Regions from separate parts of the Exiguobacterium sp. s59 genome, predicted to be linked through region 1. Evidence: riboswitches for the same ligand, from Rfam matches in the RefSeq annotation. Region 1 holds a riboswitch; each other region holds the start of a gene.
What was found. Region 1 has a riboswitch for S-adenosylmethionine ahead of KNO91_RS09000 (MetQ/NlpA family ABC transporter substrate-binding protein). Riboswitches for the same ligand answer to the same signal wherever they lie in the genome.
Positions count from the first base shown of each region.

Region 1 (3,099 bases):
CGTCCAAATCAGGTCACCCCAGTCTGTCCAGAACTGTTGCATGGTTCGACACCTCCCTTACGTTTACGCCGCTCGTCATCAAATAACGGACAGCAAGTTCTGTTTGATCGTGATCGCCATCAAGGTGAACGAGCAGATTTCCGACAAGACCCGCTTTCAATTTCTTGATCCCGCCTCCGATGATGTTCGGTAGGATGCCGAATCGTTTCGTCAACTGGGCGAGCACAGCCTGTTCCGTCTGACTGCCGATGAACGATAGATGGACGAGTGTACCACGCGTCTGTAATTCCGACACGACTTCTTCCGGGACGTCGAGGTTCGTCTTCAAGAACCGTTGCGTCGTTTCGTGTCTTGGATTTGAAAAGACATCCAACACATTCCCTTGCTCGATGATTTCGCCGTGATCGATCACCGCAACCCTGTCACAAATTCGCTCAATCACTTCCATCTCATGCGTGATGAGAAAAATCGTCAAACCGAGCTTTCGGTTGATCTCGAGCAATAACTCTAAAATAGATTCCGTCGTCTCAGGGTCAAGCGCGCTCGTCGACTCGTCACTGAGGAGGATGTCCGGTTCATGTGCGAGCGCACGAGCAATGGCGACGCGCTGTTTTTGTCCGCCTGATAATTGTTCAGGGTAATGGTTCCGATGTTCGGATAGACCGACGATGTCGAGGTAGCGGTCGACCCGTTCACGGATGACTCCTTTCCCGAGCCCTTCGAGGCGGAGCGGGATGGCGACATTTTCTTCAACGGTCGCAGTCTTCAATAAGTTGTAATGTTGAAAGATCATCCCGATTCGCTGACGTAGCGAAGAGAGTTCTTTTTTCTTTAATTGTGTAATGTCTTGTCCCTCAATCTCAACGACACCTGTCGTCGGTCGTTCCAATAGATTGATCATCCGGATGAGTGTGCTCTTACCGGCACCGCTTCGACCGATGATGCCGAAAATCTCCCCCTTTTCGATTGTGAGGGAGACGTCGTCGAGCGCGGTAATCGTATCTCCATTGACGTGAAATTGCTTTGTGATGTGTTTCAGTTCAATCATCGAATCCCTCCTTAGAACGCTGGTACGACAGAACCATTGAATTCTTCTTCGATGAAAGTACGTACTTCATCCGAATGGTAGTATGATTTCAACGTCTCGACAACTTCATCTTCTTTGTTAGCTGAACGGACAACGACATAGTTCGGGTACGGGTTATCGACCGTGTCTTCGTGGAAAAGCGCGTCTTCGTTGATTGAAAGGCCAGCTCCCATAGCGAAGTTCGTATTGATTGCTGCAAGCGCCACTTCCGGAAGCTGTGTCGGGAGCTGTGAGGCTTCAAGTTCGATAAATTCAAGGTTGAGTGGATTCTCGGCGATATCCCGTTTCGTCGCCTTATCCGTCAGACCTTCTTTCAATGTGATGAGACCAGCCGTCTCGTATAGACGGAGCGCTCGAAGTTCGTTCGCCGGGTCATTCGGTACAGCCACTTTATCCCCTTCTTTTAAATCCTTGATATCCTTCAACTTCTCAGAATACAGCCCCATCGGGAAGGCGACCGTTTTGAATACGTCGTCAATCTTGTAGCCTTTATCTGATTTTTGAAGTTCTAAGAACGAGAGCGTCTGATAACTGTTCACGTCGAGACTGCCTTCGTCGAGAGCAGTGTTCGGTGTGTTGTAATCATTGAATACTTTAATGTCGATTTCAAGCCCGTCCTCTTTCGCGAGTTCTTGCACTTTCTCTGCAATCTGCTCGTGTGGGCCACCGGTCACTCCGATCGTCAGTTCTTCCGTGCTGAGCGTCTCGCTCGCCTCGGATTGTCCACACGCGGAAAGTGCGATTGCTGCAAGAAATGATGTACCTGCCAAAAGTGTTTTTTGTTTGATGTTCATGAATATTTCCTCCTCCAAATGAAAGCCCGCTACTCACGAAGAGCGGCGGGCACGACAAGTGAAAGTCGGACACGCTCATCTCCCAGACGTCTCGTCTGTTGGAATTAGCACCATGATCATACTGATCTGGTTGCCGGGTTTCATCGGGCCAGTCCCTCCACCACTCTTGATAAGCAATCGGTTCTATTATTTTGTTATTATATTACTGATAAAAGCATTATTTGTAAACCACTTCTTGAAGATTTATGAGAATTTCTTTTAACCGTTCTAAATCATCGAAATCACGAAATCCTTGAATCTTGATTTCTTTACGAATCAATGTGACCAATTCATCGATTTGATCAAAACGAATACCAAGTTGCGCAAGTGAAGTTGGTGCACCGATGGATTGAAGCCAGTTCTCGAGAATTACGGTGTCCTCTGATGCTACCAGTCGCTCTTGAACCACCAATCCGAACCCCACCTTATCCCCGTGTAGCCAATGATGAGTCGAGTCAAAGCGACTGAGCGCATTATGAACGGCATGCGCGACAGCAACACGTGTGCCGGCATCTCCAAACCCACCGACCGCACCACCGATTGCGAGGACGTGATCGACGATATATCGGATGTCCGTGCCGTAGCGACGGAAATCCTGTTCGCGGATCGACAGGTCCATCAACTTGCCACACTGTGCCGCGAGCGATAGCCCTGACTGAATGCCTGCATCCCTTGATGTCGTTCCGCTAATATATCGGGCCTCGTACCACTTTGCGACCGTATCGATCACGCCAGCCTTGAAATAGTCGTAAGGTGAATCACGTAACAGTCGTTCATCCGCGATGACGCGCTCGATGACGACCGGAAATGTGTCGTAACGGATATATGACCCCTCCTCAGTGTAGATGACGCTAAGCGGTGTGAAGGCGGCACAGTTTGACACGAGTGTTGGGACGACAATGAGCGGTACGCTCTGAGAAGCCGCGATTCGTTTTGCTGTATCAATCAATTTGCCGCCACCAACGGCAATCCATACGTCAGGTCGATAACCGTTCAACCGTTCAACTTCCTCGTCTGAACATTCTCCAGTAAATCGTACGCTCGGGAGATCCGCAAGGCGAGGCGACACGCGCACCGCCTTGCTATACCCGCTCTTCCCTCTCAAGACAAGCGCCTCCCGCTTCCCGATACGCGCGGGAAGATTCTCAAGTGCGTCTTTCGAATGATCGTACTCAAGTA
Region 1 is NZ_JACSKG010000004.1:165,685-168,783, forward strand. It holds gene KNO91_RS08990 (methionine ABC transporter permease) at 1-42, opposite strand, end outside; gene KNO91_RS08995 (methionine ABC transporter ATP-binding protein) at 14-1,048, opposite strand; gene KNO91_RS09000 (MetQ/NlpA family ABC transporter substrate-binding protein) at 1,060-1,881, opposite strand; SAM riboswitch class I at 1,954-2,057, opposite strand; gene KNO91_RS09005 (iron-containing alcohol dehydrogenase) at 2,099-3,099, opposite strand, start outside.

Region 2 (3,099 bases), on a different contig from region 1:
GGTCGATAGTGCATCGGTATCGTTCGTCTTGCCAAGCGTCTGGTCAATCGCCTGTCGGAACGCCTTCGCTCCAGCGACCGCACCGTCTGGATGCCCATGAATCCCGCCGCCGGCATTGATGACGACATCCGTTCCGAAGTCTCGAACCAAGTCCGGGACGAGTCCAGGATGAATCCCGGCAGATGGGACCGTCAGAATCGGTTTCGTCCAATGGGGTTCTGTCGCATACGTCTGAATCTGTTGCGCTTCGTCTTTCGGTGTCGACAGCGAACCATACGGCGACGGGAAGAGCGTCAAGTCCGCCCCGGCGAGTCGAATCAGTTTCCCGAAAAGGAGGGAATGGCGGACTGATCCAGTCAACGCCCCCGCAAAAGCGGGATGTGCCAAAATCGGAACGTGAATCTCAGAGTCTTTGGCGAGTTCTCGCAAGGCATCGAGCCCATACGTATACACGTTAAACAAGAGCGCGGTCGCGCCAGCCTCAATCAATTGCTTCGCCTGTTCGCGTAACGTGAAGACGGGTCCACTCAATGTCACGGCGTATAGAACGGAGCGACCCGTCAATTCTTGATGTTCTTGAATGATCGATGCCCCGACCCGTGCCCGTTCGAGCGACGGGGTAAGTGGATTGTCATATAAAATCTCATCGTCCTTGACGAGGTCGATTCCGCCGTTGAATTGGTCACGGAGCTGTGTCGCCAAAAAGTCGAGGTCCCGTCCGATAACACCTTTGAAGATACTCATGGCGAGCGGTCGGTCGTGTACACGAAGGATGTCGCGAACACCTTCGACACCGAATGTGGCACCAGGGAAGTCTGATGCGAGCTCTTCCGGGAGTGATAGGTCAATCAGTTGGACGCTTGGGTCGAGTGATAGTTTTCCAAACGTCGTCGTCAGAATGGACGAGAAGTCTGGCGTCACATTATGTAGCGGGTAACGAATAGAGAAGCGACTCGTCGTTTCTTGTTGGGACGTCTCGATGACCTCACCACGGAACGCCTGCAGTTGATGTTGCTCGATGTGGTTCAACTCGGTCCACGTGCCGACGGTCAGCTCATGTGCGATTTTTTCAGCCACGCGTTCGACGTGATCGGTATGTTTGATTTCATAAGTAGCGATAATTCCCATAAGTTCCTCCTTTCAGGTCAAACAAAAAATGACCTCATGCCAAGGCAAGAGGTCATTCGAAAACAATGAACTCTTATCTCTCAGCGATAGCTGCAAGAATTAGCACCGTGCCATTTCTGGTCGGTTGCTGCGACATCATCGGGCTTGTCCCTCCGTCTGCTCTTGATAAGAATAGTTGTGAAGTTGTGAAATTTAATTGAATTTTTACATAGAATCGCTCACTCGTCAATTCCTTTTTTTGAGAAAAAAAGTTTGAAAATAATGTTTCTATATATGCGTGTCAAAAATAGGGAGTCGACCGAAAATAGAGGATTGACAACTAGCGTCTCGAGTCCGTAATATTCGTCTCAACACGTCAAACACAATTAAATCATTTACTCTTATCGCGAGTTGGCAGAGGGAATTGGCCCTAAGACGCCGCAGCAACCGACCATTTGGCACGGTGCTACATCCACCAGACATATGTCTGAAAGATGAGAGGAACAACCAATTTGGGTGTGCCTCTTTCTCGCGGAGAAAGGGGCTTTTTTCATGTATATGCACAGGAAAGGGGAAAGCATCATGGCTTATAAGGCGTTTACAGAACAGAGTGTCGTCGACCATGTTCGACAGTTGGGGTTACTAGAAGAGGGGATCGCAGAATGTGAGGAAATCGGAGATGGAAATTTAAATCTCGTCTTTCGCGTTCGCCAAGGCGATACGTCATTGATTGTGAAACAGGCGTTACCATACGCAAAAGTCGTTGGAGAGAGCTGGCCGCTCACGCTTGATCGGTCTTGGATTGAACAGCTGGCCCTTCGTGAGTTTTACAAAGTCGTTCCACAGTTCGTACCGGGTGTCCTCGGGAGCGACCGTGAACTCGCTTATACGATTTTGGAAGATTTATCAGCTTTTGAGATTGTCCGCACCGGCTTTCTAAAAGGCGAGAGCTATCCGAATTTAGCGCGTCACGTCGGTACATTCCTCGGTGAAACGTTGTTTGCGACGTCTGACTATGCGAACGGTCCACTCGTCAAGAAACAAATCGAAAAGGAGTATTATAATCCAGAACTGTGCGATATCACGGAGAAACTCATCTTTACCGACCCGTATCGCGATGCAGAATCGAATCAGATTGAATCTGCCATTCGTACAGATGTTGAAAAATTATGGTCAGATCTCGCCCTGAAGATTGAAGTGGCCAAATTGAAGGTCGGGTTCGTGACGAAACATGAAGCGTTATTACATGGAGATTTACATACAGGAAGTATTTTTGCGACGCGTCAAGAAACGAAAATCATCGATCCTGAGTTTGCGTTTTATGGTCCGTTCGGCTTTGATATCGGTCAAATCATTGCTCATTTAGTGTTCTCGACGTATGCGCATCCGTTGAAACGGTTCGAACGCTTCACAGAAGTGCTCACCGTCTGGGAGACGTTTGAAAAAACGTTCCGCACACGCTTCACACAGGCGGTCGAACCGTTCAACACAGTAGGATTCGTGGACGAACTGTTGCCGTCGATTTTGAGTGATGCGATTGGTTACGCAGGCTGTGAACTGATTCGTCGAACGATTGGTCTTGCTGGGGTCGCTGACTTAGAAACACTACCAGACGACCTTCGCATCGAACGGAAACGCCACTCCTTAGAACTCGGCACGCGCCTCATCAAACAGCGCCATCAGATTCAATCGATTGACCAGTTGATTCCAGTCCTGTCGGAGGTGCGAGTATGAGTGTGCAAAGTATTCATTTCGATGCCGACACTGAAATCTTGACGATTTTAGATCAGACACAGTTGCCGCAAGAAGAGCGCTATATTGAAGTGTTGACGCTCGAACAGGCCGAACATGCGATCAAGTCGCTTCAAGTTCGAGGAGCACCGGCCATCGCCTATTTCGGGGCGTTCGTCCTCGCAAAAGAAGCATCACGTCTGCAAGATAATCCATATTTTCACCGCCAATTGGACCAAGTCGGGCAACGATTGATTGCGA
Region 2 is NZ_JACSKG010000002.1:147,155-150,253, forward strand. It holds gene KNO91_RS04125 (2,3-diketo-5-methylthiopentyl-1-phosphate enolase) at 1-1,128, opposite strand, end outside; SAM riboswitch class I at 1,199-1,300, opposite strand; SAM riboswitch class I at 1,506-1,608, shown strand; gene mtnK (S-methyl-5-thioribose kinase) at 1,690-2,841, shown strand; gene mtnA (S-methyl-5-thioribose-1-phosphate isomerase) at 2,838-3,099, shown strand, end outside.
Region 2: another riboswitch for S-adenosylmethionine. It lies ahead of mtnK (S-methyl-5-thioribose kinase); the one in region 1 lies ahead of KNO91_RS09000 (MetQ/NlpA family ABC transporter substrate-binding protein).

Region 3 (3,099 bases), on a different contig from region 1:
TTCCACTGATTCGACTTCGAATGACAATAAACAGACGCCACCAACGACTTAACCTAAAAAAACCGACCTTTCCGTGGAAAGGTCGGTTTTTTTGATTATGCGAAACGCTTCGCGCCTTCTTCAAGAACTGCTGCTTTATCTGTTTGCTCCCATGGGAGTTCGATATCTGTACGACCGAAGTGACCGTAAGCTGCTGTTTGCTTGTAGATTGGACGGCGAAGGTCAAGCATCTTGATGATGCCTGCTGGACGGAGGTCGAAGTTCTCACGAACGAGTTCAACGAGCTCTGTTTCGCTCAATTTACCAGTGCCGAACGTATCGACAGCGATTGATACTGGATGTGCTACCCCAATCGCGTAAGCGAGTTGAACTTCTGCTTTATCCGCAAGTCCTGCTGCAACGATGTTTTTCGCTACATAACGAGCTGCGTACGCCGCTGAACGGTCAACTTTTGTAGGATCTTTACCAGAGAACGCGCCACCGCCGTGACGAGCGTAACCACCGTACGTATCGACGATGATTTTACGTCCTGTAAGACCTGCATCCCCTTGTGGTCCACCGATTACGAAGCGACCAGTCGGGTTAATGAAGTATTTCGTTTCAGCATCGATGAGTTCAGCCGGGATGACTGCTTCGATGACATGTTTTTTCAAGTCTTCTTGAATTTGCTCAAGTGTGATTTCTTCAGCGTGTTGTGTCGAGATGACGATTGTATCGATACGAACAGGGTTGTTGTCCTCATCGTACTCGACCGTCACTTGCGTCTTACCATCCGGACGGAGGTATTCAAGCGTACCGTTCTTACGAACTTCAGCAAGGCGACGTGACAACTTGTGCGCCAATGAGATTGGGAGCGGCATGAGCTCAGGTGTCTCGTTTGTCGCATATCCGAACATGAGACCTTGGTCACCTGCACCGATTGCATCAAGTTCCTCTTCAGTCATCTGACCTTCACGTGCTTCAAGAGCCTGGTCAACACCTTGCGCGATGTCTACTGACTGCTCGTCAATCGACGTCAAGACCGCACATGTTTCTGCGTCGAAACCATATTTCGCACGTGTGTATCCGATTTCACGGATTGTTTCACGGACAACTTTCGGGATATCCACGTAAGTTGACGTTGTGATTTCACCAGCTACGAGTACAAGACCTGTTGTGACAGACGTTTCTGCCGCAACACGGGCATTCGGGTCTTCCGCTAAAATGGCATCCAAAATCGAGTCAGAGATCTGATCACAAATTTTATCTGGATGTCCTTCAGTAACCGACTCTGAAGTAAAAAGTCGACGGTTCAATTTTGACATTCAAAAAACCTCCTATAATAAGGGTGATATGTGGACGGTACTCGTTCCCCTTACGCGTTGCTTTGGGACGGTAATGAAAAAAACCTCCCCCGATGACATACATGGGGAAAGGTTGAATCGTTCTTCCTTACCCTCTTATCGTTCGAAGCTAATGGCTTCGCTTCAGGATAGCACCTTTTCCGCACAAGACTTCATGTCGGACGGTTGCTGGGCTTCGTAGGGCCTTGTTCCCTCCACCGCTCAGAATAAGAGTATCCGTTACGAAAACCATCATATAAATGACGCTCGATTATGTCAAGGGAATCAGACGAATTCGTAAAAGTTTTCACTGACTTGCAAAACATTTCTGTTTGTGAATCGTCAAACATTTTTTAATTCGTTTCTGTTTTTTAACACCTTGTGATAAGAGAATGTGATAAACTGTCTTTGTAAGAAAGCGCTTACTTAGAGAGAAGAAACGCTTGTTTTTAATTAGTGTGTCACATATAATTAAAAATGTCATACTGATTAATCGTAATCGCGGAAGTATGCGGATTTCATCCACATCTATTTAGGGGAAAGGTGGGATTCAGGATGGCGACAACGCTCCTGAAAATCGAAGAATTAATTAATGGTGCCGACATGAAACGGAACTTGACGGTTCCAGAACTGGTGGAAGAAGCCATTCAAAACGGTGAAGGTGTACTGACAAAAGACGGGGCTTTATCTGTCAGCACCGGTGCTTTTACCGGACGGTCACCGAAAGACAAATTCGTCGTACAAGATGAAGTCAGCAACAACCTTGTTGATTGGGGAAAAGTGAACCAACCAATCGCAGAAGAGAAGTTTTCAGCACTTCTCGACAAAGTACTCGATCATTTAGAAAAGAAAGATAAGCTTTATTACCTCGAAGCGTCTGCAGGTGCCGATGAGCACTATACGCTACCGGTTCGTGCGATCACAGAATATGCATGGCACAGCCTGTTCGCGAAGCAATTATTCTTACGTGAATGGCCGACGAAAGGTGCGTTCGATCCGTTCACGGTCATCTATGCACCGAGTTATAAAGCAGACCCTGCAGTCGATGGTACGAACTCAGAGACGTTCATTCTCGTTTCATTCGCCAAGCGCACGATTCTGATCGGGGGAACAGAATACGGTGGCGAAATTAAAAAGTCAATTTTCTCCGTCATGAACTTCTTGTTGCCTGAGCAAAACGTATTATCGATGCACTGCTCGGCAAACGTCAATGATGCAAACGAAACGGCCCTCTTCTTTGGATTGTCGGGAACTGGAAAGACGACACTCTCGGCAGATCCGGAGCGCCATTTGATTGGAGACGACGAGCACGGATGGTCACCGGATGGGGTCTTCAACATCGAGGGTGGTTGCTACGCGAAGACGATCAACCTGTCACGTGAGAACGAACCACAAATCTATGATGCGATCCGATTCGGTTCATTGATCGAAAACGTCGTATTAAACGAAGATCGTACGCCTGACTATAAGAACATTTCCTTGACGGAAAATACACGTGCGGCGTATCCGATCGAGTTCATCGACAACGCCTTACTTCCATCACGTGCCGGTCATCCGAATACAATCGTCTTCTTGACGGCAGATGCGTACGGTGTCTTACCTCCAATCAGCAAACTAACGAAAGAACAGGCGATGTATCATTTCTTGTCTGGTTATACGTCTAAACTTGCTGGTACGGAGCGTGGGGTCACAGAACCACAAGCGACGTTCTCGACTTGCTTCGGTTCACCGTTCCTCCCGCTCGCTCCTGAGCGTTATGCGGATATGCTCGGTCAGT
Region 3 is NZ_JACSKG010000003.1:166,332-169,430, forward strand. It holds gene KNO91_RS06815 (hypothetical protein) at 1-52, shown strand, start outside; gene metK (methionine adenosyltransferase) at 96-1,304, opposite strand; SAM riboswitch class I at 1,437-1,556, opposite strand; gene pckA (phosphoenolpyruvate carboxykinase (ATP)) at 1,878-3,099, shown strand, end outside.
Region 3: another riboswitch for S-adenosylmethionine. It lies ahead of metK (methionine adenosyltransferase); the one in region 1 lies ahead of KNO91_RS09000 (MetQ/NlpA family ABC transporter substrate-binding protein).